4 regions of the Streptomyces sp. NPDC059989 genome follow, and region 1 is predicted to be linked to each of the others. Evidence: riboswitches for the same ligand, from Rfam matches in the RefSeq annotation. Region 1 holds a riboswitch; each other region holds the start of a gene.
What was found. A riboswitch is a leader RNA that binds a small molecule or an ion and turns the genes downstream of it on or off. The one in region 1 is predicted to bind cobalamin.
Positions count from the first base shown of each region.

Region 2: it holds a riboswitch for cobalamin, as region 1 does, so the genes downstream of both, ACFWBN_RS06300 (ribonucleoside-diphosphate reductase subunit alpha) here and ACFWBN_RS21105 (energy-coupling factor ABC transporter permease) in region 1, are expected to answer to the same signal.
Region 3: it holds a riboswitch for cobalamin, as region 1 does, so the genes downstream of both, metE (5-methyltetrahydropteroyltriglutamate--homocysteine S-methyltransferase) here and ACFWBN_RS21105 (energy-coupling factor ABC transporter permease) in region 1, are expected to answer to the same signal.
Region 4: it holds a riboswitch for cobalamin, as region 1 does, so the genes downstream of both, cobN (cobaltochelatase subunit CobN) here and ACFWBN_RS21105 (energy-coupling factor ABC transporter permease) in region 1, are expected to answer to the same signal.

Region 1 is NZ_JBHWUO010000022.1:92,857-100,187, reverse strand. Features, by position in the region: gene ACFWBN_RS21135 (tRNA-dependent cyclodipeptide synthase) at 1-83, opposite strand, end outside; gene ACFWBN_RS21130 (EF-hand domain-containing protein) at 337-549, shown strand; gene ACFWBN_RS21125 (PadR family transcriptional regulator) at 607-1,143, opposite strand; gene ACFWBN_RS21120 (ATP-binding cassette domain-containing protein) at 1,393-2,214, opposite strand; gene cbiQ (cobalt ECF transporter T component CbiQ) at 2,211-2,960, opposite strand; gene ACFWBN_RS21110 (energy-coupling factor ABC transporter substrate-binding protein) at 2,964-3,299, opposite strand; gene ACFWBN_RS21105 (energy-coupling factor ABC transporter permease) at 3,299-3,994, opposite strand; cobalamin riboswitch at 4,023-4,270, opposite strand; gene ACFWBN_RS21100 (flavodoxin family protein) at 4,358-5,071, shown strand; gene ACFWBN_RS21095 (BTAD domain-containing putative transcriptional regulator) at 5,083-7,331, opposite strand, start outside.
Region 2 is NZ_JBHWUO010000005.1:50,417-57,747, forward strand. Features, by position in the region: gene ACFWBN_RS06290 (hypothetical protein) at 1-175, shown strand, start outside; gene ACFWBN_RS06295 (ribonucleotide-diphosphate reductase subunit beta) at 251-1,267, opposite strand; gene ACFWBN_RS06300 (ribonucleoside-diphosphate reductase subunit alpha) at 1,267-3,666, opposite strand; cobalamin riboswitch at 3,803-3,937, opposite strand; gene ACFWBN_RS06305 (GNAT family N-acetyltransferase) at 3,979-4,476, opposite strand; gene ACFWBN_RS06310 (Uma2 family endonuclease) at 4,555-5,139, shown strand; gene ACFWBN_RS06315 (YbdD/YjiX family protein) at 5,185-5,379, opposite strand; gene ACFWBN_RS06320 (carbon starvation CstA family protein) at 5,379-7,331, opposite strand, start outside.
Region 3 is NZ_JBHWUO010000009.1:49,445-56,775, forward strand. Features, by position in the region: gene ACFWBN_RS10360 (metal ABC transporter solute-binding protein, Zn/Mn family) at 1-447, opposite strand, end outside; gene ACFWBN_RS10365 (metal ABC transporter permease) at 405-1,274, opposite strand; gene ACFWBN_RS10370 (metal ABC transporter ATP-binding protein) at 1,271-1,906, opposite strand; gene metE (5-methyltetrahydropteroyltriglutamate--homocysteine S-methyltransferase) at 2,084-4,402, opposite strand; cobalamin riboswitch at 4,572-4,793, opposite strand; gene ACFWBN_RS10380 (3-hydroxybutyryl-CoA dehydrogenase) at 4,792-5,658, opposite strand; gene aceB (malate synthase A) at 5,655-7,247, opposite strand.
Region 4 is NZ_JBHWUO010000026.1:9,650-16,980, reverse strand. Features, by position in the region: gene ACFWBN_RS23280 (hypothetical protein) at 1-22, shown strand, start outside; gene cobN (cobaltochelatase subunit CobN) at 296-3,913, opposite strand; cobalamin riboswitch at 3,946-4,104, opposite strand; gene ACFWBN_RS23270 (cobalamin biosynthesis protein CobG) at 4,543-5,739, shown strand; gene ACFWBN_RS23265 (precorrin-8X methylmutase) at 5,776-6,423, shown strand; gene ACFWBN_RS23260 (precorrin-2 C(20)-methyltransferase) at 6,420-7,331, shown strand, end outside.

The DNA of each region.
Region 1 (7,331 bases):
ACATGGTCGCCGTCTTCCCAGATATGTCGGCAAGTGCGGGTGAAGGGCAGAACTTCGAATGATGCGTCGGCTGTGATCGTCACCTGTGATCGCCCTTGTTGCCGCTTGTCCCTGGGAGCCCTGCGCTCCTGGTGTGGCGGCAATGTCGGTACGTTATGCCGTGGCGCCGGAGCGTGACAAGTGGGGGCCGGATTTGTTGGCTGGAATTATCGCTTCCGCATTACGGAAGGGGCATTTGAATATCTATCTATCGCTCGAACGGGACCCGAGGCCGGGGTGGCCCGGGGAGGCCGCTACCCTGGGCCGGTCAACAAGCACCAAGAAGGGGTGGACCCAGTGGCGGACATCGAGAGCGCACGGGCTACGTTCGACAAGTTCGACGTGAACGGTGACGGCTTCATCACGGCCGACGAGTACAGCGCGGCCATGAAGGCCATGGGTGACGCGTTCGTCACCGGCTCGGTCGCGGACGCGGTGATCGCCGCCAAGGACGCCAACGGCGACAAGCTGCTGAGCTTCGACGAGTTCTGGGCCTCCCTGAACGGCTGACACCTCCACCGCACGCCCCCTCCCCACCCGCCTGCCGGGGCCGGGGCGGGGGCGCGGTCAGGTCATGTCCTCGACCTCGGCGAGGGCCTCCTGGAGCCAGTGCAGCCAGAACGTCTCCAGGGCGATCCCGCCGTGCAGGACGAGCCGCCGCAGCCGGTCCTCGACGGCGTCGCGCTCCGCCGGGAAGTCCTTCTCCTCGATGGCCTCGTACTGCGCCAACTGGCGCTGGTGCAGCTCCAGATGGCGCCGCAGCTCGGGCCCGAGGCCGTGCGGCCCCACGACACCGGCCGCCCGGATCCGCAGCAGCAGCGGGTCGCGCATCGGCTTGGGGTCCTGGCTCTCGCCGACCCACCGGGCCAGCTCCGCGCTGCCGGCGGGCAGGACCTCGTACTCCTTCTTCTGCCCGCGCACGGGTGCGTCGCTGGGCAGCGCGCGGATCAGCCCGGAGTCCTCCAGGCGGCCCAGCTCGCGGTAGATCTGCTGGTGCGTCGCGGACCAGAAGTATCCGATCGACTTGTCGAACCGCCGGGTCAGCTCCAGCCCGGACGAGGGCTTCTCGAGCAGGGCGGTGAGGATGGCGTGGGGCAGGGACATGCGGCCATCCTAGGTTTGCCGGGCCCTGCGGGTGCCGCTGCCGGCTGCCGCTGCGCGGGGCCTTCCCCCACCCCACCCCTTCCCGAAACTGTGGGCTCCGCCCCCAGACCCCCGCGCCTCAAACGCCGGCGGGGCTGGTTCAGCCCGTCCGGCGTTTGAGGACCGGGTCTGGGCGGAGCCCAGGGAACGGTGGAAGGGCGGGTAGGGGAAGGCTCCGCGCAGCGGCAACCGCCCCCGGCCGGCGGCGGGTCAGCGCCAGGTGGTCAGGGATTCCGGGTCGCGGGGGCCCGGGGCCGTCGGGGACAGGAAGCCGTGGGCGCGCAGGAAGGCCGTCACCGCCGGGGACCACGCCTGGCGCAGGCCCGCCTCGGCCAGGAGCGCCGGGTCCGAGAGCAGGGCGGTGACCGGGCCCGTGCGGATGCCGGACGGGGTGAGGACCGCCGCGTCGTCGGCCCAGCGGACCGCCAGGTCCACGTCGTGGGTCGCCATCACCACCGTCGTGCCGGCCGACCGCAGCCCGGCCAGGACGGCCAGCAGCCGCTCCTGCCCGTCCGGGTCCAGCCCGGCCGTCGGCTCGTCCAGGATCAGCACCCGCGGAGCCATCGCCACCGCCCCCGCGATCGCCGCCCGCTTGCGCTGCCCGTAGGAGAGCAGGTGCGTCGGTCGGTTCCGCAGCGCCGTGATGTCCAGCGCGGCCAAGGCCGCGTCCACGCGCTCGCGGACCTCCGCCACCGGCAGGCCCAGGTTCATCGGGCCGAAGGACACGTCCTGTTCCACCGAGGCCGCGAACAGCTGGTCGTCCGGGTCCTGGACCACCAGCTGGACCGCCGTCCGCAGCCGGGTCAGGCCCGCGCGGTCGTAGGACACCGTCGCGCCGTCCAGGTGCAGCGCGCCCGAGCCCGGCCGCAGGCCCCCGCTCAGCAGCCGCATCAGGGTGGTCTTGCCGCTGCCGTTGCGGCCCAGCAGGACCAGTGCCCGGCCCTCGGCGATCCCGAAGTCGACGCCCGACAGCACGGCGGGGCCGTCCTCGTACGCGTAGCCCGCGCCCACCAGTTCCACCAACGGCCTCACAGGTACAGCTCCTTCAGTACGAGGGTCACGGCCGTCAGGGCCGCCGGCAGCGCCGCGGACGCGGCCAGGAACCGCCAGGACAGGGTCGCCTCCGGTACGAGCACTTGCAGCGTGCCGTCATAGCCGCGCCCGGCCAGGCCCGCCTGGAGCCGCGCCGCGCGGTCGAAGGCCCGTACGAACGAGGTCGCGGCGAGCCCGGCCAGCGAACGCCACGCCGCCGCCCGCCCGGTGGTGCCCAGGCGGGCCGCCTGCGCCTGGCGGACGCGGGCGAGGGAGTCGAGCAGCAGGAACCCGATCCGGTACATCACCAGGGCCACGTCGACCACCGGAGCCGGCACCCCCGCCCGGACCAGCCGCGGCAGCACGTCCGAGACCGGGGTGGTGAAGGCGAACAGCAGCACGCCGAGCGAGGCCGCCGAGGTGCGCAGCAGCAGCTCGACGGCGTGCCGGGGGCCGTCGGGGGCCCATGCGATCCACCCCTCGGGGCCGCCCACCGCGAACAGCAGCGGCAGCGCCCCGGTGAAGCAGAAGCCGAGCGGGATCCGGAAGGCCCGCCACAGCTGCCGCCCCGGCACCCCGGCGGGCCCCAGGAGCACGGCGAGGGTGGCGGCGGCGACCAGCGGCCCGCCGGGCCACGGCGGCAGGCACACCGCGGTGACCGTCAGCCCGATCCCCAGCAGGGCCTTCTCCAGCGGGTGGCGGTGGCGCCAGCGGCTGCTGTGTGCCGCCGCGTCGATCGGCAGCACCGCCTACGACTCCGTGGCGGACGGGGTCGCGGCCGCGGCGGCCGCCGCACCCTGGCGGCGGCCCTTGCGGACGCCGAAGTAGTACGCGAGCACGCCCGCGCCCAGAGCCGCCTGGAGGGCGAACAGGGCCGACTCCACCTCCCCGGAGGGGGGTTCGTACAGCGGCGAGAACCACGGCTCGTAGTCCGGCTTCAGCTCGGTGATGGCCGACTCCGCCTGCGCGTCGGCGCCGGTGAACGGCTCCTCCTTGTCGTCGCCCAGCCCCAGTGCGAGCGGGAGCACGGCCAGCGCCGCGACGAGGAGCAGCAGCAGGGTGTTGATCTTCGCGTTCCTGGTCATCAGACCGCCGCCTCCTGCTTCGACTTGCCCGAGGTGAGCTTCGCGACGCCGAGCCGGACCAGGTCCGACTTGCTCGACTGCATCAGCAGCCGCATCACGAGCACGGTCAGCAGGCCCTCGCTCACCGCGAGCGGGATCTGGGTGAGCGCGAAGATCTCACTGAACTTCACGAGCGAGCCCGTGAATCCGGTGGCCGCGTCGGGGAAGGCCAGCGCCAGCTGGACGGAGGTGACGCAGTAGGTGACCAGGTCGGCGAAGAAGGCGCCGCAGAACACGGCCACCATCAGCGGGGCGTTGGACTTCCGCAGCAGCCGGTAGATCCCGTAGCCCGCCCAGGGCCCGGCGATCGCCATCGAGAAGACGTTGGCGCCGAGGGTGGTGAGCCCGCCGTGCGCCAGCAGCAGCGCCTGGAAGAGCAGGGTGATCGTGCCGAGCACCGCCATGATCGGCGGCCGGAAGAGGATCGCCCCCAACCCCGTACCGGTGGGGTGGGAGCAGCTGCCCGTCACGGAGGGGATCTTCAGCGCGGACAGGACGAACGTGAACGCCCCGGACGCTCCGAGCAGCAGGGTGCTCTCCGGGTTGGCCTTCACCTCGCGGGTGAGGGCGCGCACACCGTGTACGACAAAGGGAGCGGACGCGGCGCCCCAGGCGACCGCGTGCAAAGGGGGCAGAAACCCCTCGGCTATATGCATGAGTGGGGAGACCTCTCCAGCACCTCGTGGATGGACAACGCGCCCCGGCCGGTCTCCTGGCTCACGGGTACTGATGCCCGGTCTCCGCCTTCCCGGGGCCGTGCGGTCTCCCGCGCGGGCCCAGTGGCTTCCCGTTGGGGGTCCCTCCCGGACGGAGTCCGGGGGAGATGGAGCCGTACTTCCCGATCACAGTGGCGAGGGCCGCACCGGTTTCCCACCGGTTTCCCGAACACCAAGGCCCGATGACCCTAGTCGGCCGTGCGGATGGGTAACAACTCGGGCGCGAGCCGTAGTCGTCCCGGCGGGTCCCCGGACGGGCGCCGCCCGGTGGCGGCGCGGGCCCGCCCCGCGGAGGCTGAGGGAGTGGCTGCCGACTACTCGTACCCGGACCTGACCGCCGTCTACGTGAACTGCACGCTCAAGCGCTCGCCCGAGACCAGCAACACCGAGGGCCTGATCGACAAGAGCCGCGCGGTCATGCACGCGGCCGGCGTCCGCACCTCGCTCATCCGCGCCGTCGACCACGACATCGCGACGGGCGTCTGGCCGGACATGACCGAGCACGGCTGGGAGAGCGACCAGTGGCCGGTCCTCTACAGCCAGATCATGGACGCCGACATCCTCGTGCTGTGCGGCCCGATCTGGCTCGGCGACAACAGCTCCGTGATGAAGCAGGTCATCGAGCGGCTCTACGCCTGCTCCTCGCTCCTGAACGAGCAGGGCCAGTACGCCTACTACGGGCGCGTCGGCGGCGCGCTGATCACCGGCAACGAGGACGGCGTCAAACACTGCGCCATGAACGTCCTCTACAGCCTCCAGCACCTCGGCTACGCGATCCCGCCCCAGGCCGACGCGGGCTGGATCGGCGAGGCCGGACCCGGGCCCTCCTACCTCGACCCGGGCTCGGGCGGCCCCGAGAACGACTTCACCAACCGGAACACCACCTTCATGTCGTGGAACCTGATGCACCTGGCCGCCCTGCTCAAGCGCGCGGGCGGCATCCCGGCGCACGGGAACCAGCGCTCGCTGTGGGACGCCGGCTGCCGCTTCGACTCCCCCAACCCCGAGCACCGCTAGGCCGTCTCCCCTCAGACCGCCGGAACCTCCGCCAGCGCCGACTCCAGGCGGGCCGGCAGCGGCCGGGCGTTCATCCGGCGGCAGCTCGCCGAGGCCTCCTCCAGCAGCGCCCGGGCTGCCGCCGCGTCCCCCGAGGCGAGCAGGGCGCGGGCGAGCGGCGGAGCCGCCAGGGCCCGTACGAGGCTCTGCCCCGACCGGCGGCCCAACTCGTCCGCCGCCCGCAGGTGCCGCAGCGCCTCGGCCGGCTCCCCGCGGTCCAGGGCGATCCGGCCCAGCCCGATCCGCGCCGCGCTCTGCCCGGCCAGATCGCCGGAGCCGCGCGTGTGGGCCAGGACCTCCCGGAAGCCCGCCGCCGCCTCGGCCGACCGGCCCAGCATCCGCTGCGCGTCCGCGACCCAGCGCAGCATGCACATCCGGGTCCAGGCCGCGCCGCCCAGCTCCGCCACGGCGAGGGCCTCGCGCAGCACCTCCAGGGCGCGGCCGGTCTCGCCGCGCGCCAGCAGCACCTGGCCGATGCCGCGCAGGGCGTGGGCCTGGCCGTGGCGGTCGCCCGCCGCCTCGAAGACGGCCGCGCCGCGCCGGCACCGGCGCAGCGCCTCGGCCGGGCGGCCCTGGATCCGGTCCAGGTAGGAGAGCACCCAGCCCGCGTACGCCACCCCGTGCGCGTCCCCGAGCTCCTCGAACAGCGCCTCACCGGCCGTCAGCACGGACCGGGCGGGCCCCCATTCCTCCCGGCAGGCCCGGTGCCGGCCCAGCCCCACCAGCATGACCGCCTCGCCCCGCCGGTCCCCGGCGGCCCGGGCGGCGGCCAGCCCCAGCTCCTGGACCGCCTGCCACCCGGCCAGGTCGCTGCGCAGGTCGAAGAGGTACTCGCCCGTCGCCGCGAGCTCCCAGCAGGCGTACGGGTCCACCCGCGTGGCCTGCCGGACCGCGCCGGCCAGCGCCGCCCGCTCGGCGCCCAGCCAGCGCACCGGCTCGGCCCGCGGCCCGGCGAGCACCGCCGGGTCCGGCACCCGGGCGGCGGTCCGGCCCGCGATCCCCGGGTAGTCCACGCCCTGGTGGGCCCGTCGGCCCTCGCGCACCAGCGCCACCCAGCAGGACAGCACCCGGCGTTCGACCGCCTGCCCGGGCCCGGCGAGTTCCCGCCCGAAGGCACGGACCAGGTCGTGCATGCGGTAGCGCAGCTGCCCGGCCTCGTCGCGGCCGGCCACCTCCAGCAGGTACCCGGCCACCAGGGCGTCCAGGGCGTCCTCCGCCGGGTCGAGGGGGCGGTCCAGCACGGCCGCCGCCGTCCAGGCGGCGAAGTCCGGGGCGTCCAGCAGGGCCAGGCCGCGCAGCAGGGCCCGCGCGTCGCCCGGCAGTGAGCGGTAGCCGAGCCGCAGCCCGGCCCGCACCCCGTCGAGCACGTCCAGCCGGGACCGCTCGTCCCCCAGGCGGGCCGCCAGCCGGGCCAGTTCCCGGTGGGGCAGCGCGGCCAGCTCGGCGCCGACGATCCGCAGGGCGAGCGGGAGCCGCCCGCACAGCCGCACCAGCTCCCGGGCCGCCTCCGGCTCGGCGGCCACCCGCCCGGCTCCGGCGATCCGGCCGAGCAGCCCGAGCGCACCCGCCTCGTCCAGCAGCGGGAGCTCCAGGGCGACCCGCCGGTCCAGTGCGGGCAGCCGGCGCCGGCTCGTGACGAGGACCCCGCACCCGGAACCGGGCAGCAGGGCCCGGACCTGGGACGCGTCGGCGGCGTTGTCCAGCACCACCAGCACCCGCCGTCCGGCCAGCAGGCTCCGGTACAGCGCCGCGCGCTCCCCGGCGCCGGCGGGCACCGCCGGGCCGTCGACGCCGAGGCCGTGCAGGAACCCGGCCAGGACCTCCGCCGGATCCGCGGCGGCCGTGGGGTCGGCTCCGCGGAGGTCGACGTAGAGCTGCCCGTCCGGGAAGGCTCCGCGCAGGCGGTGCGCGACCCGCAGGGCGAGCGCGGTCTTGCCGATGCCCGCCTGCCCGGTGACCACGCAGACCCCGCCGTCCGCTTCCCGCAGTCCCTCGGCGAGTGCGGCCGCCTCGGCCTCCCGCCCCACGAAAGCCGGGGTGGCGGCGGGCAGTTGGGCGGGCGGGCGGTCGGGTGCCCCGTCGCGCGGGCCGGGCTCGCTGCGCGCGGCACCGTGCTCCGGCCGTAGGCCACCAGGTGGGGCTCCGTCGGCATCGGCCGGACCGGCCCGCCACCGCGCGGCCCCCGCCGAGGCCGGCGGATCCGCGTCCGCAAGCAGCCGTG
Region 2 (7,331 bases), on a different contig from region 1:
CGTCGCCGCCCTGCTGCTCGCCCCGGCGCTCTACGGGATCGTCCGCGACCGCAGGATCGACCGCCAGATCCGCGCAGCCCAGCAGCGCGAGCAGCTCATCCGCCACGGCCACCGGCGCCCGCAGCCCCGCCCCCGTGCGGCCCGTATCGCCCTGCGCCACGCGCCCGGCAAGTGAACGACGAAGGCCCGGCAGGTGATCTCCTCACCCGCCGGGCCCGCGATCAGCAGACGCTCCGCGCCGTCGCCCCGACTAGAAGTCCTCGTCCAGGTCGACCGTGCCCTCGACCGCGACCTGGTAGGCCGACGGACGGCGCTCGAAGAAGTTCGTCAGCTCCTGGACGCCCTGCAGCTCCATGAAGGAGAACGGGTTCTGCGAGCCGTACACCGGCGGGAACCCGAGACGGACCAGGCGCTGGTCCGCGACGCACTCCAGGTACTCGCGCATCGACTCGGTGTTCATGCCCGGCAGGCCGTCACCGCACAGGTCGCGGCCGAACTGCAGCTCCGCCTCCACGGCCTCCTTCAGCATGTCGGTGACCTGCTGCTGGAGCGCGTCGTCGAAGAGCTCCGGCTCCTCCTTGCGGACCGTGTCCACGACCTCGAAGGCGAAGTTCATGTGCATGGTCTCGTCGCGGAACACCCAGTTGGTGCCGGTGGCCAGGCCGTGCAGCAGACCGCGCGAGCGGAACCAGTACACGTAGGCGAAGGCGCCGTAGAAGAACAGCCCCTCGATGCACGCCGCGAAGCAGATCAGGTTCAGCAGGAAGCGGCGGCGGTCGGCCTTCGTCTCCAGCCGGTCGATCTTCTCGACCGAGTCCATCCACTTGAAGCAGAACTGCGCCTTCTCGCGGATGGAGGGGATCTCCTCGACCGCGTCGAAGGCGGCCGCGCGGTCGTCCGGGTTGGGCAGGTAGGTGTCGAGCAGCGTCAGATAGAACTGGACGTGCACGGCCTCCTCGAACAGCTGGCGCGACAGGTACAGGCGCGCCTCAGGGGAGTTGATGTGCTTGTAGAGCGTCAGCACCAGGTTGTTCGACACGATCGAGTCGCCCGTCGCGAAGAACGCGACCAGGCGGCCGATCATGTGCTGCTCGGCCGGCGTCAGCTTCGCGAGGTCGGCGACGTCCGAGTGGAGGTCGACCTCCTCGACCGTCCAGGTGTTCTTGATCGCGTCCCGGTAGCGCTCGTAGAAGTCCGGGTAGCGCATGGGTCGGAGAGTCAGCTCGAAGCCCGGGTCGAGCAGGTTCTTCTTGTCGTTGGAGCTCATTACTGGCAGGCCTCGCAGGACTCGGGGTTCTCAAGGGAGCAGGCCAGCGCGTCGGCGTCGACGGCCTGCGGGAGCGGTGTGGCGGCCGCCGGGACGGCGGAGCCGGACGCGGCGCGGGCGATCTTCGTCGCGGGGCGCGAGCGCAGGTAGTACGTGGTCTTCAGGCCCTGCTTCCAGGCGTACGCGTACATCGAGCTGAGCTTGCCGATGGTGGGCGTCTCCAGGAACAGGTTCAGCGACTGCGACTGGTCCAGGAACGGCGTACGGGCAGCCGCCATGTCGATCAGGCCGCGCTGCGGGATCTCCCACGCCGTGCGGTACAGCTCGCGGACCTCGGCCGGGATCCAGCCGAAGCCCTGGACCGAGCCGGAGGACTCGCGCAGCGCCTCGCGGGTCTGCGCGTCCCACACGCCGAGCTGCTTCAGCTCTTCCACCAGGTAGCCGTTGACCTGGAGGAACTCGCCGCTCAGCGTCTCGCGCTTGAAGAGGTTGGAGACCTGCGGCTCGATGCACTCGTACACGCCCGCGATCGAGGCGATCGTCGCCGTCGGGGCGATGGCCAGCAGCAGCGAGTTGCGCATGCCGGTCTTCGCGACCCGGGCGCGCAGCGCGTCCCAGCGCTCCGGCCAGTTCAGCTCGACGTCGTAGTGGTCCGGGTGCAGGACGCCGCGCGCGGTGCGGGTCTGCCCCCAGGCCGGCAGCGGGCCGCTGCGCTCGGCGAGGTCGCAGGAGGCCTCGTAGGCGGCCAGCATGATGCGCTCGGAGAGCTTGGTGGACAGGGCCTTCGCCTCGGGGGAGTCGAAGGGCAGCTTCAGCTTGAAGAAGACGTCCTGGAGGCCCATGGCGCCCAGGCCCACCGGCCGCCAGCGGGCGTTGGAACGGCCCGCCTGCTCGGTCGGGTAGAAGTTGATGTCCACCACGCGGTCGAGGAACGTGACCGCGGTGCGGACGGTCTCGTCGATCCGCTCCCAGTCGATCTCGCGACCGTCCGCCGTGTCGATGACGAACGCGCCCAGGTTGACCGAGCCGAGGTTGCAGACGGCCGTCTCGCCGTCGTTGGTGACCTCGATGATCTCGGTGCAGAGGTTGGAGGAGTGGACGACCGTGCCCGGCTCGGCGGTCTGGTTCGCCGTGCGGTTGGAGGCGTCCTTGAAGGTCATCCAGCCCTGGCCGGTCTGCGCGAGGGTGCGCATCATCCGGCCGTACAGGTCGCGGGCCGGCATGGTCTTGCGGGCCAGGCCCGACTCCTCGGCCTTGCGGTAGGCGGCGTCGAACTCGTCGCCCCACAGGTCGACCAGCTCGGGCACGTCGGCCGGGGAGAACAGCGACCAGTCGGCGTCCGCGTTCACGCGGCGCATGAACTCGTCCGGCACCCAGTGCGCCAGGTTCAGGTTGTGCGTACGGCGCTGGTCCTCACCGGTGTTGTCGCGGAGCTCCAGGAACTCCTCGATGTCCGCGTGCCAGGTCTCCAGGTAGACGGCGGCGGCGCCCTTGCGGCGCCCGCCCTGGTTCACGGCGGCGACGGAGGCGTCGAGGGTCTTCAGGAACGGCACGATGCCGTTGGAGTGGCCGTTCGTACCGCGGATCAGCGAACCGCGGGCGCGGATGCGGGAGTACGAGAGGCCGATGCCGCCGGCGTGCTTCGACAGGCGCGCGACCTGGTGGTAGCGGTCGTAGATCGAGTCGAGCTCGTCCAGCGGGGAGTCCAGCAGGTAGCAGGAGGACATCTGCGGGTGCCGGGTGCCGGAGTTGAAGAGCGTGGGGGACGACGGCAGGTAGTCGAGGCGGCTCATCAGCCGGTACAGCGAGGCCACTTCCTCGACGGCCGCGATGCTGTCGTCCTCGGCGAGGCCGCAGGCCACGCGCAGCATGAAGTACTGCGGGGTCTCGATGACCTGGCGGGTGATGGGGTGGCGCAGCAGGTAGCGACTGTGCAGGGTGCGCAGGCCGAAGAAGCCGAACCGGTCGTCCGCGCCCTCGGCGAGGGTGTGCTCCACCAGCGAGTCCAGGCGGGCCGCGTGGGTCCGTACGAACTCGGCCGTGCGGTCGGCGATGAGCCCTTCGCGGTGGCCGACCTCGACCGAGGCGGAGAAGGAGGTGGAGCCCTGGCCGACGGCCTCGTCGCGCACGGCCAGCGTCAGCAGGCGGGCGGCGAGCCGGGAGTACGCCGGGTCCTCGGAGATCAGCCCGGCGGCGGCCTCCGTGGCGAGCCCGCGCAGCTCGGCCTCGTCGGCGGCCGCGCTGCGGCCGCGCAGCGCGGCGGCGGCGACCCGGCCGGGGTCGGTGTCGGGGAGGTCGGCCGTCAGCTCGGTGAGGGTACGCAGCAGCGTGGCCCCCGGGCCCTCGGTGTTGTCGCCAGAAGTGGACTCGGCGCGCGGTGCGGAAGGCGCGATGGTCACGGCGGGAGCTCTCCCTCGCTCGGCCGGCCGTCGGCGGGGCGCGAGCGGGCGCATGCGGGCGTGGCAGGAACGCGTACACCGCATGGCGTCCACCGGCCCAACCGCGAGGCCCGGACGTATCGGCACCCGGTTCGGTCGAGCCGGGCGCGCTGTCGGCAGGTCTTCGGACTTGCGCGTACACCAATGGGTGTACTTCATACCGTTGCGGGACAGTTCCGGATTCACACCGGATTCCCCTGCGGCGACAGCAGCCATGAGCATACATGTGGGGGGCCGTTGATGCGCGACCCCCCACATGTAGTGTCGGCGTGGCTACAGCGCGAGCCGATACGTCAGCAGGGTCAGGCCTTCGATCGGGGCCCAGTCCCGCTCGGGAGTGCGTACGAAGCCCAGCCGCGCGTAGATCCGGTGGGCGCCGGCCATGCTGCGCTGGGTGGACAGCACGATCGCGGTGACGCCCTCGACGGCCCGAGCCCGGTCGATGCACGCCCGCACCAGGGCCTCGCCGGCGCCCCGGCCGCGCCCCTCCCGGGCCACGGCGAGCATCCGGAACTCGGCCTCGTCCGGCCCGGCGATATCGCAGAGCGGACTCCCGGGCGCGGCGAAGGTGACGCCGCCCAGGATCCGGCCGTCCTGCTCGGCGACGAGCACCTCGGCCTCGGCGGCCCGCCCCGCCACGTCCCGCAGCACGTTCAGGTAGTGGTCGTCCTCGTTGAAGTCCAGATGCCCGTCGGCGAGGTAGGCCTGCGCCGTGATCTCGCCCAGCTCCGCGTACTCGGCGGCCCGCACCGCCCTGATCACCATGTCCATGCGGTCGAGTGTGCCGGACGGGTGTCGGTGCCCGGCGCTATCGTCGGATACAGCACCGTCGAGGAAGGCGAGCGAGGCATGGCCGTCATGACCGAACATCCCCACCTGTCGACCGAGTCCTTCGAGCACCTGGCCCGTATAGCCGCCCGCGAGGAAGAAGGGCTGCGACTGGAATTCATCGGTGGGGTACTGAGGAGCAAGGCCATGCCGGACGGGGACCACGGGCGGATCATTCTGTGGCTGACCCGGATCTGTATGCAGCACCACCCGGACTTCTGGCTGCACCCAGGGCAGGGGATCAAGGCGGAACACTACCGGGAGGGTCGTGCCATTCCGGACGGGGTTCTGGCGCACGAGGACGCGTTCGTCGGACAGGGTGACTGGGTGGATCCGGGCCCGATCCTGATGGCCGTCGAGGTGACCTCGTGGGACTCCGACACCGAACAGCGCGACCGGGTCGAGAAGCCGCGCGCTTACGCGGAGACCGGTATCCCCGTCTACCTGCTCATCGACCGGCTCAAGTGCCAGGTTCTCGTCCACAGCGACCCGGATGGCGGCCGTTACGAGACCGTGCGCACCGTTCCTTTCGGTAAGGAAGTCAAGCTCCCCGACCCCGTCGGCATCACCCTCCAGACCGAGCCCCTCAAAGACTGGGTGCGCTGAGCACGCCGAAGGGCCCCGCCGGGCGGCGGGGCCCTTCGTATGCGCTCAGCAGCAGCGGAAGCCCTCGCGGGGATCCGCCTCGCGGGCGTCCGTGCGGGCGCGTTCGAACTCCCGGCGGCTCGGGACCTCCGCGTCCGGGTCGTGGGAGCGGGCGTGGGCGACGTACCGGTCGTAGGCCGCCTCGCCCGAGAACTCCCGTAGGTAGAACCGGGCCCTCGCCAGCGTGCCGCGCAGGCTCATCAGGCCACCGGCTCCTTCGCGCGGCCGCCGCCCGAGTCGAGGCCGGCCGCGGTGAGCTCCGCCTTCTCCTCGGCGGTCGGGATCAGCCCGGCCGGGGCGATGATCTTCGACTCGGTCCACGGGACCTCGGAGAGCTTCACGGACTCCGGGCTGCCGATGGCCTTGAAGCAGGTCCGGGCCGCGTCCGCCAGCACGATGATGATCAGGATCGCGAACAGCGCGGACAGCGCGCCGTCCACCGTGGCGTTGGTGACCACGGTGTGCATGTCGTCCATGTTCTTCGCGGGCGGCAGTACCTTCCCGGCGTCGATCCCGCTCTGGTACTTGTCGCGCTGCGCGAAGAAGCCGACCTTCACGTCCTCCGAGAAGATCTTCTGGTAGCTCGCGGTGAGCGTGACGGCCACGTCCCACGCCAGCGGAACACCCGTCACCCAGGCCCACTTCAGCCGGCCGGACTTGACCAGCAGCGTGGTGCAGACGGCCAGGGCCACCGCCGCGAGCAGCTGGTTCGCGATGCCGAACAGCGGGAAGAGCTGGTTGATGCCGCCCAGCGGGTCCTTGATGCCGACCCACAGGAAGTAGCCCCAGCCGCCGACGACGATGGCGCTCGCCAGCCAGACGCCCGGCTTCCAGCTGACGTTCCTGAAGGACTTGTGCACGTTGCCGAGGGTGTCCTGGAGCATGAACCGCCCGACGCGGGTGCCCGCGTCGACCGTCGTCAGGATGAACAGCGCCTCGAACATGATGGCGAAGTGGTACCAGAAGGCCTTCATGCCGGCGCCGCCGATGACGGCCGAGAAGATCTCCGACATTCCGAGTGCGAAGGTCGGCGCGCCGCCCGTACGGGACAGCAGGCTGGTCTCCTCCACGTCCTTCGCGGCCTGCGCGAGCGCCTCCGGGCTGATCGCGAAGCCGAAGTTCGTCACGGCCTGCGAGGCGGTCTCGACCGTGGTGCCGATGACGCCGCCGGGGGAGTTGACCGCGAAGAAGAGGCCGGGCTCGATGATGCAGGCCGCGATCATCGCCATGATGGCCACGAAGGACTCGGTCAGCATGGCGCCGTAGCCGATGACCCGGACCTGGGTCTCCTTCTGGATCATCTTCGGGGTGGTGCCCGAGGAGACCAGCGAGTGGAAGCCGGACAGGGCGCCGCACGCGATGGTGATGAAGACGAACGGGAACATCGAGCCGGCGAAGACCGGGCCGTCGCCGCGGGTCGCGAAGTCGGTGACCGCGGGCATCTTCAGGGTCGGCATCGCGATGACCACGCCCACGGCGAGGAGCGCGATGGTGCCGACCTTCATGAAGGTGGAGAGGTAGTCGCGGGGCGCGAGCAGCATCCACACCGGCAGCACCGACGCGACGAAGCCGTACGCGATCATCCAGACGACCAGCGTCTCCTTCTCCAGGGTGAAGGTGTCGGCGAGGGAGGACTCGGCGACCCAGCCGCCCGCGACGATGGCGAGCAGCAGCAGCGCGACGCCTATCACGGAGACCTCGGTGACCCGGCCCGGCCGCAGCACGCGGAGGTAGAAGCCCATGAAGAGGGCGATCGGGATGGTCATGCCGATGGAGAAGACGCCCCACGGGGAGTGCGCGAGCGCGTTCACGATGACCAGCGCCAGCACCGCCAGCAGGATGATCATGATGGCGAACACGGCGACCAGGGCGGCGGCCCCGCCCACGGGGCCGATCTCGTCCCGCGCCATCTGGCCGAGCGAGCGCCCGTCGCGGCGGGTGGAGAAGAACAGCGTGACCATGTCCTGGACGGCGCCCGCGAAGATCACGCCGGCCACGATCCAGATGGTGCCCGGCAGGTAGCCCATCTGGGCGGCGAGCACGGGCCCGACGAGCGGGCCGGCGCCGGCGACGGCCGCGAAGTGGTGGCCGAAAAGCACCCGCCGGTCGGTGGGATGGAAGTCGACACCGTTGTCAAGGCGTTCGGCGGGGGT
Region 3 (7,331 bases), on a different contig from region 1:
GAACAGCTCGCCCAGCCGGGCCACTTCGGCGCCGGCCTTGTCGGGGTCGTTGTCGAGGTTCACCTCCACCAGCTTCGCCTTGGAGCCCGCCGCCTCCTTGATCTTCGCGGCGTACGGTTCGAAGGGCGCGTACAGCACGAAGTCGGCCTTGGCGACGGCGGCGAGGTCGGAGGGCTTCGGGTCGTAGTCGGGCGCGTGGTGCACGGACGAGGGCACGATCACCTTCACGTCCTCGGCGCCGGCGGCCTTGGCGAAGGCGCCCTCCCAGCTGGTGGTGACGACCACGACCGGTTTCCCGCCGTGCGGGTGCCCGTCCTTGCCGTTTCCGGCCGCCGGGTCGCCGTGGCCGTCGCCGTCGCTGCCGTTGCCGCAGCCGGTCAGCAGGGCCACGGCCAGCGCCGAGCTCAGTGCGAGGAGGGAAGCGATGCGGACGCGGGTGCGCGCCATGAGCTGGTTCTCCGTTCGGGGAGGGGGATGAGGTGGACGGCGAGGACGACGGCCCCCGCGGTCAGGACGAGGACCGGCCCGGGCGGCCAGTCCAGCCAGAGGGCGATCAGGAACCCGGTCAGGTTCACGGCGATGCCGATGCCGACCGCCCACAGGGTGATCGACTTCAGTGAGGTGCCGAGACGGCGGGCCGCGAGCGCGGGCAGCAGCGTCAGGGCGTCGACGAGGAGGGCGCCCGTGAGCTTGATGGCCCCGGCGACCGAGACGGCGACCAGCACGAGCAGTACGAGGGTCAGCCCGCGCACGGCGACGCCCGAACACTGGGCGAGTTCCCGGTCGTACAGCAGCAGGGCCACGTCCCGGCGCCGCCACCAGAACAGGCCGGGCACGGCGAAGGCGAGGACCCCGAGGACGACCAGGTCCGCGGTCCCGACGGACAGGATCGACCCCCACAGCAGGGCGAAGGCCCCGGAGGCGTTGACCCCCGACACGGCCAGTACCAGCAGCGCGGCCGCGATGGCCAGGCTCATCAGCAGGCCCATCGCCCCGGACAGGCCGTCGGGGGTGCGCGCCAGAGGGGCCACCCCCGCACCGGACAGGGCGCACGCGACGAGCGCGCACAGCATCGGGTCCAGCCCGGTGAGCAGACCGACGGCGATGCCCAGCAGCGCGACGTGCATCATCGCGAAGCGCACCGGCATGATGTCCAGCCCGACGATCACCACGCCGATCACCGGCAGCCCGACCGCCGCCAGCAGCAGGGCGATCCCCGCCCGCTGCACCGGCGCCAGCCGGAGCAGTTCACCGACGTCCGCGGCCAGGATCACCGGACCTCCCGCAGCCGTCCGGCGGCCATCTCCAGGACCCGGTCGCACCGCTGCGCGAGCGCCCGGTCGTGGGTGACCACCACCAGGGTGACGGGCAGGTCGGCCAGGACGTCGGCCGCCTCCTCCTGCCCCTGGAAGTCCAGCGCCGCGGTGGGCTCGTCGGCGAGCAGCACCCCGGCCCCCGCGGCCACCGAGCCGATGGCCCGCGCCAGGTACATGCGCTGCAACTGGCCCCCGGACAGGGTGTGCAGCGGCCGCCCGGCCAGCCCCCTTACGCCCAGCCGCTCGGCCGCCTCCCCGGCCTCGACCGGGGCCGAGCTGCTGGCCAGCAGCTCGGCGCCCAGCAGTGGGAACCGGCCGGCCGCCGGCTTCTGCGGAATCCAGGCACAGGCCCGCCGCCGCCAGGCCCACTCGGCCGCAGTACCGGTACCGCGCCCGCCGACCTCGATGCTGCCGGTCATGTGCCGGTGCAGCCCGAGGACGGCGCGCAGCAGGGTGGACTTGCCCGAGCCGTTGGTCCCGGTCAGGGCCACCCGCTCGCCGGCCGCGATCTCCAGATCGACCCCGGCGACGGCCTCCACCCGGCCGTGACGGCAGGCGACCTCCCGCATGCGTATGTCCAGCCCGCCCATCCGTCCCTCTCCGCCTCACGTGTGCCCGGGGACGTCCGGATCCTTCGTTCGCGGACCGTCCCCGCCATGAGTCGGATGAGCGCTGCTCCTGGTTCCCGGGACCGGTGCCAGGGTGCCCGGGATTCGGGCCGGACGCGCCGGGAAGAGCGCGCACGGAGCTCTTCCCGGCGCGGTCGGTCAGCCGGAGGCCAGCTCCGACCGGACCGTGTGGGCCGCGGCGACCAGGTGCTCCAGGGAGGCCCTGGTCTCGGGCCAGCCGCGGGTCTTCAGCCCGCAGTCGGGGTTGACCCACAGCCGCTCGGCCGGGATCGCCTGGAGTCCCTTGCGCAGCAGGGCCGCCGCCTCGTCGGCCGAGGGGACGCGGGGCGAGTGGATGTCCCACACGCCGGGGCCGACCTCGCGCGGGTAGCCCGCACCCGCGAGTTCGTCCGCCACCTGCATGTGGGAGCGGGCGGCCTCCAGGCTGATGACGTCGGCGTCGAGGTCGTCGATGGCCTGGAGGATGTCGCCGAACTCGGCGTAGCACATGTGCGTGTGGATCTGCGTCTCCGGCCGGACCCCGCTCGTGGTGAGGCGGAACGATTCGGTGGCCCAGGCCAGGTACTCCGCGTGCCCGTCCGCCCGCAGCGGGAGGGTCTCGCGCAGGGCCGGCTCGTCCACCTGGATCACCGAAGTCCCGGCCGCCTCCAGGTCGTTCACCTCGTCGCGCAGGGCGAGGGCGACCTGGCGCGCGGTGTCGCCGAGCGGCTGGTCGTCGCGTACGAAGGACCAGGCGAGCATGGTGACCGGGCCGGTGAGCATGCCCTTGACGGGACGGCCCGTCTGCGCCTGGGCGTACGCCGTCCAGCGCACGGTCATCGGGTCGGGACGGGAGATGTCGCCGGCGAGGACCGGCGGGCGGACGTAGCGCGTCCCGTACGACTGGACCCAGCCGTGCTGGGTGGCCAGGTAGCCGCTCAGCTGCTCGGCGAAGTACTGGACCATGTCGTTGCGTTCGGGCTCGCCGTGCACGAGCACGTCGATGCCCGCCTTCTCCTGGAAGGCGAGGACCTCGCGGATCTCGGTCTTGATGCGCTCCTCGTAGCCGTCCGTGTCGATGCGTCCGGCGCGCAGGTCGGCGCGGGCGGTGCGCAGTTCCGGGGTCTGCGGGAAGGAGCCGATCGTGGTGGTGGGCAGCGGGGGCAGGCCGAGGTGCGCCCGCTGGGCGGTGGCCCGGTCGGCGTAGGGCTGCGGACGGCGGGCATCGGCCGCGGTGGTCGCGGCGGCGCGGGCCCGTACGGCCGGGTCGTGGGTGATCGCCGAGCGCGCGCGGGAGGCCAGGTCGGCCCGGTTGGCGGCGAGTTCGGCCGCGATGGCGTCGGTGCCGCCGGCCAGGCCGCGGGCCAGGGTGGTGATCTCGGCGGTCTTCTGCCGGGCGAAGGCCAGCCAGCGGCGGACCTGCGGGTCGATGTCCCGTTCGGCGGCGGCGTCCAGGGGGACGTGCAGCAGGGAGCAGGACGCGGCGACGTCCACGCGGTCGGCGAGGCCCAGCAGCGTGCCCAGCGTGGCGAGGGACTTCGCGTAGTCGTTGATCCAGATGTTGCGGCCGTTGACCACGCCCGCGACCAGGCGCTTGCCGGGCAGGCCCCCCACGGCGGCGAGATCGGCGAGGTTGCCGGCGGCCCGCTCGGTGAAGTCCAGCGCCAGGCCCTCGACGGGCGCCTTGGCGAGCACCGGCAGGGCGTCGCCCAGCCGGTCGAAGTACGAGCCGACCAGCAGCTTGGGCCGGTCGGTGAGCGCGCCGAGCTCCCGGTAGGCGCGGGCCGCGGCCCCCAGGTCGGCCGGGGTCCGGTCCTGGACGAGGGCGGGCTCGTCCAGCTGCACCCACTCGGCGCCGGCGGCCCGCAGATCGGCGAGCACCTGTGCGTAGACGGGCAGCAGCCGGTCGAGCAGGGTCAGCGGCTCGAAGCCGGGGGCGACGCCCGGCGCCGGCTTGGCCAGCAGCAGGTAGGTGATCGGGCCGACGAGCACGGGCCGGGCGGTCAGCCCGAGCGCGCGGGCCTCGCGCAGCTCCGCGACCTGCTTGGCGGAGTCGGCGGTGAAGACGGTGTCGGGGCCGAGTTCGGGGACGAGGTAGTGGTAGTTGGTGTCGAACCACTTGGTCATCTCCAGCGGCGCCACGTCCTGGGTGCCGCGGGCCATCGCGAAGTAGCCGTCGAGGGCGTCGGCGGCGACCGCCGCCCGGTGCCGGGCGGGGACGGCGCCGACCATCACGCTGGTGTCCAGCACGTGGTCGTAGTACGAGAAGTCGCCGGTCGGAACCTCGGTGATGCCGGCCTCGGCCAGCTGGGCCCAGTTGGCCCGGCGCAGGTCGCGGGCGGTCTCCCGGAGGGTTTCCGCGGTGACACGGCCCTTCCAGTAGCCCTCGATCGCCTTCTTCAGTTCGCGGTTCTGACCCTGGCGGGGGTAGCCGTACACGGTGGCCTGTACTGCCGCGGCTGCGGACTGGGTGGTCACGGAACTCTCCTTCGCGAGCGTGTATCCATGGACCCGGTGGGGGCCGAAGGCGCGAAGGGTGCCGGAACGGGCGGACCGCCGGGACCGCGTACCAGGGGTACGCGACGGAGGCTCCGCCTGAGGTGCACGCCGACCCGCCCACGAGGTCACCGGGAAACCGGGCGCGGTCGATCGCGCTCGGGCAACGGGCAGGTCTTCGGACTCGTGGGCACGCCTGCCACTCGGGCAGACACCTACTGGCCGTCGCTTCCCAGACCCGTCCGGGTCCAGTGCGTATGACGGCGGTCGTTCCCACTCACCGCTGCGGGGCAGTCCCGGATTCCCACCGGGTTCCCTCTTACGACGCATCCCGCCTGGCGGACGGGGGCGAACCAGCTGCGTTCGCAAGCCTACCCGCTGTACGTGTGGAAACCACGACCCGATTTCCGGCCCAACAGCCCCGCCTGCACCATCCGCTGGAGCAGCGGCGGCGGGGCGTACAGCGGCTCCTTGAACTCCTCGTACATCGACCCGGCGATGGCGGCGACCGTGTCCAGGCCGATCAGGTCCGCGAGCTTGAGCGGGCCCATGGGGTGGGCGCAGCCGAGTTCCATGCCCGCGTCGATGTCGGCGGGCGTGGCGTATCCGGATTCGGCCATGCGGACGGCCGAGAGCAGATAGGGGACGAGGAGGCTGTTCACGACGAAGCCGGCCCGGTCCCGGGAGTGGATCGCGGTCTTGCCCAGCGCGTCGCGGACGAAGGACTCCACCGCCCGCACGGTCCGCGCCGAGGTGTGCAGCGAGGAGACGATCTCCACGAGGGGCAGGACGGGGACCGGGTTGAAGAAGTGCAGGCCCACGACCCGGTCGGCGCGGCCGGTGGCCATGCCCAGGCGCATGATCGGGATGGCGGAGGTGTTGGAGGCGAGGACGGCCTCCGGGTCCTCGACGATCTTGTCGAGTGCGGTGAAGAGCTCCGTCTTGGCCCCGGCGTTCTCGGTGACGGCCTCGATGACGAGGCGGCGGTCCGCGAGTTCGTCGAGGCTGCTGGTGAAGACGAGGCGGGCGAGGGCGTCCTCGGCGGAGAGGCGGTCGAGCTTCCCGCGCTGGACGGCCCGTTCCAGGGACGTCGCGACGCGTTCGCGGGCCGCCCGGGCGGCGGGGGCGTCGGCCTCGCAGACGAGGGTGTCGAGCCCGGCGAGGGCGCACACCTCGGCGATGCCGGCGCCCATCTGGCCGCCTCCGACGACTCCGACCCGGCTGAGGGGGATGGTCACGAGCGGGCCTCCGTACGGCGGACGAGGTGGCGGGCGTAGGCCCCGGGGGTGAAGAAGGACGGCAGGAGGGGGCCGAGGGCGGTCTCCTCCAGGATCCGGCGGGCCTCGGCCACCAGGGCGTCGGGCTGTTCCGCCGCGAGCGCGGCGCACTCGGCGTCGAGGAGGCCGAGGACGTCCTCGCGGGTGATGACGCGGTGGCGCACCCACTGCCAGAGCTGCACCCGGGCGATCTCGGCCGTGGCCGCGTCCTCCATCAGCCCGTACAGGGCGACCGCGCCGTGTCCGCGCAGCCAGGCGTCGAAGTACCGCAGCGCCACGGCCACGTTGGCGCGTACGCCCTCCGGTGTCGGCGGGCCGCTGATCCGGCGCACCGAGAGCAGGTCGCAGGCCCGGACTTCGACGTCGTCGCGGGTGCGGTCCAGCTGGTGCGGCCGGTCGCCGAGTACCGCGTCGAAGGCGGTCCGGCAGACCGGGACCAGGCCGGGGTGGGCCACCCAGGAGCCGTCGAAGCCGTCCTCGGCCTCCCGCTCCTTGTCCAGCCGGACCCTGGCCAGGGCGGCCTCGTGGGCGGCCGGGTCCTTGCCGGGGACGTGGGCGGCCATGCCGCCGATGGCGTGGGCGCCGCGCTTGTGGCAGGTGCGGACGAGGAGTTCGCCGTACGCCCGCATGAAGGGGGCGGTCATGGTGACCTTGGCCCGGTCGGGGAGCAGGAAGTCCGTGCGGTGCGCGAAGGTCTTGATCAGGCTGAAGAGGTAGTCCCAGCGGCCGGCGTTGAGGCCCGAGCTGTGCTCGCGCAGCTCGTAGAGGATCTCTTCCATCTCGAACGCGGCGGTGATCGTCTCGATGAGGACGGTGGCGCGGACCGTGCCCCGGGGGATGCCGAGCAGGTCCTGGGCGAGGACGAAGATGTCGTTCCAGAGGCGGGCCTCGTACCGGTTCTCCAGCTTGGGGAGGTAGAAGTACGGGCCGTGGCCGGCGTCGATCTGCCGCTGGGCGCAGTGGAAGAAGTACAGGCCGAAGTCCACCAGCGAAGCGGGAACGGGACGGCCGTCGATCTCCAGGTGCTCCTCCAGGAGGTGCCAGCCGCGGGGGCGGACCACGATCGTGGCGAGGTCCTGCCCGAGCCGGTACTCCTTGCCCTCGGGGGTGGTGAAGTCGATGCGCCGGTCGATCGCGTCCCGCAGGTTCAGCTGGCCGCCGATCACGTTCTCCCAGGTGGGCGCGGTGGCGTCCTCGAAGTCCGCCATCCACACCCGCGCACCGGAGTTGAGGGCGTTGACGGTCATCCGGCGGTCGGGCGGGCCGGTGATCTCGACCCGGCGGTCGGTCAGGCCCGGCGCCGGAGGCGCCACCCGCCAGGAGGGAACGGCGCGGACGGTCGAGGTGGCGATGGGGAAGTCGAGCGGAGTGCCCGAGGCCAGGTTGGCCGCCCGGCGGCGGCGCTCCTTGAAGAGCTCCAGCCGGCGCTCGCCGAAGGCGGCGTCGAGACGGCCGATGAACTCCAGCGCCTCGGGGGTGAGGATCTCCTCGTGACGGTCGCCCGGTGCGCCGAGGACCTGGACACGGCGGGTCAGTGCGTGGGTGGACATGCGGTCTCCTGAGGGAGAGGGCGGTCGCGGAAGGGGCGGGGGCCGGACCGGGACGGTGGTCCGGCCCCCGCCGGGTCGGTACCG
Region 4 (7,331 bases), on a different contig from region 1:
CGAGGCCAACGACTGGAAGTGACCAGCTGAACGTCGAGGCCCCGCCAGCGTGTCTGGCGGGGCCTCGTGCGTGAAAAGGCCGTCCTCCTCGCCCTTCCAGTGGGCGAGGAGGACGGCCTTCATCGTGCCGACCAGGGCGCGGGCCTTCGGGAGGTCGTCCGCGTCCAGTGCGCGCAGGGCGTCGCCCGCCGCGTTCGTCACCGCCTCGTGTTCGGCGATGAACTCCTTGATGAGGGGGATCTGGCGGCAGCCGCAGTAGTGGCACATCGCCCCAGGATCACCCCTCGTCAGGTGTTTACTCCGCTTCGCCTTCCAGGTTGCCCTCCGTGTCCAGGTAGACCTGGCGGAGGGATTCGAGGATCTGGGGGTCCGGCTTTTCCCACATGCCGCGGGATTCCGCCTCCAGGAGGCGTTCCGCGATGCCGTGCAGGGCCCACGGGTTGGCCTCCTCCAGGAAGGCGCGGTTCTCCGGGTCCAGGACGTAGGTTTCCGTGAGCTTGTCGTACATCCAGTCCGCGACCACGCCCGTCGTGGCGTCGTAGCCGAAGAGGTAGTCCACCGTTGCCGCCAGCTCGAAGGCGCCCTTGTAGCCGTGGCGGCGCATCGCCTCGATCCACTTGGGGTTGACCACGCGGGCCCGGAAGACGCGGGACGTCTCCTCCACCAGGGTGCGGGTCTTGACCGTCTCCGGGCGGGTGGAGTCGCCGATGTACGCCTCCGGGGCCGTGCCGCGCAGGGCGCGGACCGTGGCCACCATGCCGCCGTGGTACTGGAAGTAGTCGTCCGAGTCCGCGATGTCGTGCTCGCGGGTGTCCGTGTTCTTCGCCGCCACCGTGATGCGCTTGTAGGCGGATTCCATTTCGTCGCGGGCCGGGCGGCCTTCCAGGCCGCGGCCGTACGCGTAGCCGCCCCACACCGTGTAGACCTCCGCGAGGTCGGCGTCCGTACGCCAGTCGCGGGAGTCGATCAGCTGGAGGATGCCGGCCCCGTACGTACCCGGGCGCGAGCCGAAGATACGGGTGGTGGCGCGGCGTTCGTCGCCGTGGGCGGCCAGGTCCGCCTGGGCGTGGGCGCGGATGAAGTTGTCCGAGGCCGGCTCGTCCAGGGACGCCGCCAGCCGGACCGCGTCGTCGAGGAGGCCGATGACGTGCGGGAACGCGTCGCGGAAGAAGCCCGAGATGCGGAGGGTGACGTCGATGCGGGGGCGGCCCAGTTCGGCGAGGGGGATGGGCTCCAGGCCCGTGACCCGGCGCGAGGCCTCGTCCCAGACCGGGCGGATGCCCAGCAGGGACAGGGCTTCCGCCACGTCGTCGCCCGAGGTGCGCATCGCGCTCGTGCCCCACAGGGACAGGCCGACCGAGGCCGGCCACTCGCCGTTGTCCGTGCGGTAGCGGGTGAGGAGGGACTCGGCCAGGGCCTGGCCCGTCTCCCACGCCAGGCGGGACGGGACGGCCTTCGGGTCGACCGAGTAGAAGTTGCGGCCGGTCGGGAGGACGTTGACCAGGCCGCGGAGCGGCGAGCCCGAGGGGCCGGCCGGGATGAAGCGGCCGTCCAGGGCGGCCACGACGTGGGCGATCTCGTCCGTGGTGCCGGCCAGGCGCGGGACGACCTCGCGGGCGGCGAAGTCCAGCACCGCGGCGACGTCCGCCGAGTGTTCCGCCGCGACCGAAGCCACCGCCGACGGGTCCCAGCCCGCGTCCTCCATCGCCTGGACCAGGGCGCGCGCCTGCTCCTCCACGGCGTCCGCCGAGGTGCGGGTCGCCGCGGACTCGTCCAGACCGAGGGCTTCGCGCAGACCCGGAAGGGCCGTCGTACCGCCCCAGATCTGGCGGGCGCGCAGGATCGCGAGGACCAGGTTGACGCGGGCCGCACCCGTCGGGGCGCCGCCGAGCACGTGCAGGCCGTCGCGGATCTGGGCGTCCTTGACCTCGCACAGCCAGCCGTCGACGTGGAGCAGGAAGTCGTCGAAGCCGTCGTCGTCCGGGCGCTCCTCCAGACCCAGGTCGTGGTCGAGCTTCGCCGCCTGGATCAGGGTCCAGATCTGCGCGCGGATGGCCGGCAGCTTGGCCGGGTCCATCGCGGAGATCTGGGCGTACTCGTCCAGGTGCTGCTCCAGGCGCGCGATGTCGCCGTACGACTCCGCGCGGGCCATCGGCGGCACCAGGTGGTCGACGAGCGTGGCGTGCACGCGGCGCTTGGCCTGCGTGCCCTCGCCCGGGTCGTTGACCAGGAAGGGGTAGATCAGGGGGAGGTCGCCGAGCGCGGCGTCGGGCGCGCAGGACGCCGACAGGCCGGCGTTCTTGCCCGGGAGCCATTCGAGGTTGCCGTGCTTGCCCAGGTGGATCATCGCGTCGGCGCCGAAGCCGCCGTCCTCCGCGCGTGCCTGGATCCAGCGGTACGCGGCCAGGTAGTGGTGCGACGGAGGCAGGTCCGGGTCGTGGTAGATCGCGATCGGGTTCTCGCCGAAGCCGCGCGGCGGCTGGATGAGGATGAGGAGGTTCCCGCGGCGCAGGGCCGCCAGGACGATGTCCCCCTCCGGGTTCGCCGAGCGGTCCACGAACATGTTGCCGGGGGCCTCGCCCCAGTGCTCCTCGACGCTCTCGCGCAGCTCGGCGGGAAGCTCGGCGAACCAGCGCCGGTAGTCGGCGGCCGGGATGCGGACCGGGTTGCGGGCCAGCTGCTCCTCGGTCAGCCAGTCCTGGTCGTGGCCGCCGGCCTCGATCAGGGCGCGGATCAGCTCGTCGCCGTCGCCCGAGACCAGGCCGGGGATCTGGTCGGCGGGGCCGAAGTCGTAGCCGCCGGCGATGAGGGTGCGCAGCAGCTCCACGGCGCTGGCCGGGGTGTCGAGACCGACCGCGTTGCCGATGCGGGAGTGCTTGGTGGGGTACGCGGAGAGGACGAGGGCGACCTTCTTGTCGCGGCGCTCGATGTGGCTGAGGCGGGCGTGGCGTACGGCGATCCCCGCGACCCGCGCGGCCCGCTCGGGGTCGGCAACGTAAGCGGGCAGGCCGTCCTCGTCGAGCTCCTTGAAGGAGAACGGGACGGTGATCAGGCGGCCGTCGAACTCGGGCACGGCGACCTGGGTGGCGGCGTCGAGGGGGGACAGGCCCTCGTCGTTCTCCTCCCAGGTGCTGCGGGAACCGGTGAGGCACAGGGCCTGGAGGATCGGCACGCCGAGGGCGGCGAGGGCGCCCGCGTCCCAGGACTCGTCGTCCCCGCCCGCGGAGGCGGTGGCGGGGCGGGTGCCGCCGGCCGCGAGGACGGTCGTGACGATGGCGTCGACGCCCTCCAGCGCGGCCAGGAGCTCCGGCTCCGGGGTGCGGAGGGAGGAGACGTAGAGGGGGAGCGCCTGCGCGTCCTTGGCCTCGATGGCCTCGCACAGGGTGTGCACGAAGGCGGTGTTCCCGCTCATCTGGTGGGCGCGGTAGTAGAGCACGGCGACCTTGGGGCCGGTGGTGTGCTGCGCGGTGCGCTCCAGGGGGCCCCAGGTGGGGGCGCCGGCGGGGGGCTCGAAGCCGTGGCCGGTGAGCAGGACCGTGTCCGAGAGGAAGCGGGCCAGCTGGTCGAGGTTGGCGGGGCCGCCGTGGGCGAGGTAGCCGTGCGCTTCGGCGGCGATGCCGATGGGGACCGTGGAGGCCTCCATCAGCTGGGCGTCCGGGGCCTGTTCGCCGGTCAGGACCACGACCGGGCGGGTCTGGCCGGGGGCGAGGAGCAGGTCGAGGCCCTCCTGCCAGGCGCGGAGCCCGCCGAGGAGGCGTACGACGACCAGGTCGACTCCGTCGAGGAGGCCGGGGAGGTCGTCGAGGGGAAGGCGGGAGGGGTTCGCGAACCGGTACGGGACGGGGGCGTCCCCCGTGTTCGCTGCGCGAGCGCTGAGCAGATCGGTGTCGGACGTCGACAGCAGCAGGATCATGCGGCGGCAGGCCTTCCTCGGGGTTTCCGCGCCCCGGGCAGTGAGGACAGCGGGAGTTCCTGACTCACCCTTTGGCCGTTGGCTGCCGGGTTCACAGTGGCGGGACCGCGCCGGACTTCCACCGGGCTTCCTCCCATGTCGCCGTCCTCGGCGACGGCGGGCCGTGTGGTCCGCCGGAAGGTCATCTTAGGGGGCCCTTTCCCTGGCCGGGAGTGGGGGTGGTCTGGGGGCGGCGCCGTTGCCGGGGCTCTGCCGGTGCGTTCGCACTGGCGTGGACGGGCGGATTCGGCTGCGGCGCCGTCGCCGGGGCTCTGCCCCGGGCCCCGCGCCTCAAACGCCGGCGGGGCTGAAAAGACCTGGGGCTCCGCCCCAGACCCCGCGCCTCAAACGCCGGCGGGGCTGGATATGGCCGACGTAGGGCTGGATGTGGCCGGCTTGGTGCTGGATGTGGCCGGCGTGGTGCTGGAGGTGGCCCGCGTGGGGCTGGAGGTGGCCCGCGTGGGGCTGGAGGTGTGGGGCGGGCACGCCTTGGATGGGGCGGCCGGCGGGGGTGGATGTGGCTGGTCGGGAGGGGTGGGGTGGTGACGGACACAGGTCGGGGGAGGGGAATCGTGGGTATGCTCGCCGCCATGCCCCAGCCCCCTTCCGACGCAGTGCGGGACGAGCCCGTCATACGGGAGCGCGGCGACGCCTGCCCCGGCGCCCTGCGCCTGCACGCGGCCGACGACGGGTTCCTGGCGCGGGTCCGGATTCCCGGCGGGCTGCTCGACGCCGCGCAGGCCGCCGCGCTGGCGGAGGCCGCGGATTGGTTCGGGGACGGGTACCTGGAGCTGACCTCGCGCGGGAACGTGCAGCTGCGCGGGCTTTCCGACGGTTGCGGTGGCGAGTTGGCCGAACTGCTCGGCGCCGCCGGGCTGCTGCCCCGGCCGAGCCACGAGCGGATCCGGAACATCGTCGCCAGCCCGCTGGCCGATCCGGCCCCGGTGCGCGCCCTGGACCGGGCGCTGTGCGCCGAGCCGAAGGCCGCCGCGCTGTCCGGCCGGTTCCTGTTCGCCGTCGACGACGGGCGAGGGGACGTGGCCGCCCTCGACCCCGACGTGACCCTGCTCGCGCAGCCCGGCGGCCGGGTGCTCGTTCGGCTCGGTGCGGCGCCGGCCGCCGTCGAGGTGGCCGCCGCCGATGCCGCGGCCGCCGGCCTGGAGGCCGCCCTCCACTTCCTCGACGCCGCGGCCGCCGCCGGGACGCGGGCCTGGCGGATCGCCGAGCTGCCCCCCGAACACGCCCTGGACGTCGAGGAGTTCGCCGCACGGCTGGAGAGTGCCGGAATTCGTGCGCGGTATGTTCCCGACGCCCCCCGTCCGTACGCGGACCCGCCCGCGCCCGGCGTGCACGCGGGCGCGCTCTGCGTCCTGATCCCCCTCGGCCGGCTCGACACCGCGCAGTGGCGGCAGCTGCCCGGCGATCTGCGGATCACACCGTGGCGCAGCATCGTCGTCACCGACACCGCCGCCCGTCCCGCCGGGCTCGTCACCTCGCCCGACAGCCCCTGGGAGTCCGTCACCGCCTGCACCGGCCGGCCCGGCTGCGCCAAGTCCCTGGCCGACGTACGCGCCGACGCGCGGGCCGTCGCCGAGCGGACGCGGGGCCCCCTGCCCGTGCACTGGTCCGGCTGCGAACGCCGCTGCGGGCATCCGCGCGGCACGGCCTGGGTGGACCTGGTGGCCACGCCCGACGGGTACCGGCTCGGCGCGGACCCGGTGGCACGCCACGAACTGGCCGCGACCCTCGCCGCCGCGCGCAACCCACTCCATGTTCCTGGTTCCTGAAGACAAAGACCACAGTCCCGAAGACGCAGTGAAGAGATGAGCGAGTACACAGTGTTTGAGTACGAGAAGGACGGCGCAGCGATCTACCGCCAGTCCTTTGCCACGATCCGCGCCGAGGCGGACCTCTCCGGGCTGCCCGCCTCCGTCGCCCAGGTCGCGGTGCGCATGATTCACGCCTGCGGCATGACCGACCTGCCGAAGGACCTCGGCTACACCCCGGACGTCGTGCTGCGCGCCCGCGCCGCCCTCACCGCCGGTGCGCCGATCCTGTGCGACGTGCAGATGGTCGCCAGCGGCGTCACCCGCAAGCGGCTGCCCGCCGGCAACGACGTGATCTGCACCCTCTCCGACCCGGCGGTCCCCGAACTCGCCGCGAAGATGGGCACCACGCGCAGCGCCGCCGCCCTCGAAGTCTGGCGCGACCGGGGCCTGTTGGAGGGCTCGGTGATCGCCGTCGGCAACGCGCCGACCGCGCTCTTCCGGCTGCTGGAGATGATCGAGGAGGGCGCCCCGCGCCCGGCCGCCGTCATCGGCGTCCCCGTCGGCTTCATCGGCGCCGCCGAGTCCAAGGACGCCCTCGCCGAACACCCCTCGGGTCTCGACCACTTGATCGTGCGGGGCCGCCGCGGCGGCAGCGCCATCGCGGCCGCCGCCGTCAACGCGATCGCGAGCGAGGAAGAATGAGCGACATCGCCAAGGGGCGGCTGTACGGGGTCGGGCTCGGGCCCGGCGACCCCTCCCTGATGACCCTGCGCGCCGTCGAGGTGATAGGCGAAGCGGACGTCGTCGCCTACCACAGCGCCCGCCACGGCCGTTCCATCGCCCGCTCGATCGCCGCGAAGCACCTGCGCGCGGACCACGTCGAGGAGCCGCTGGTCTACCCGGTCACCACCGAGACCACGGACCACCCCGGCGGCTACCAGGGCGCGATGGAGGAGTTCTACGAGGCCGCCGCCGCGCGCCTCGCCGCCCACCTGGACGCGGGCCGGACCGTGGCCGTGCTCGCGGAGGGCGATCCGCTCTTCTACAGCTCGTACATGCACATGCACAAGCGGCTCGCCGACCGCTACGAGACCGAGGTCATCCCCGGTGTCACCTCCGTGAGCGCCGCCGCCGCCCGGCTCGGCACCCCGCTCGTGGAGGGCGAGGAAGTCCTGACCATCCTCCCCGGCACCCTGCCCGAGGAGGAGCTCACAGCCCGCCTCGCCGCCACCGACTCGGCGGTCGTGATGAAGCTCGGCCGGACCTTCCCGGCCGTGCGCGGGGCGATGGACAAGAGCGGCCGGCTGGCCGAGGCCCGCTACGTCGAGCGCGCCACGATGGAGGGGGAGCGGACCGGCCGGCTCGCCGACACCGACCCCGAATCCGTGCCCTACTTCGCCGTCGCGGTGGTGCCCAGCCGGATCGGCAACCCGGGCAGCGTCCCGTCCGGTCCCGGCGAGGTCGCGGTCGTCGGCACCGGTCCCGCCGGGCCGCTGTGGCTGACCCCCGAGACCCGGCGGGCGCTGGCCGACGCCGAGGTGCTGGTCGGGTACACGACGTACCTGGACCGGGTGCCCGTGAAGCCGGGCCAGATCCGGCACGGCTCCGAC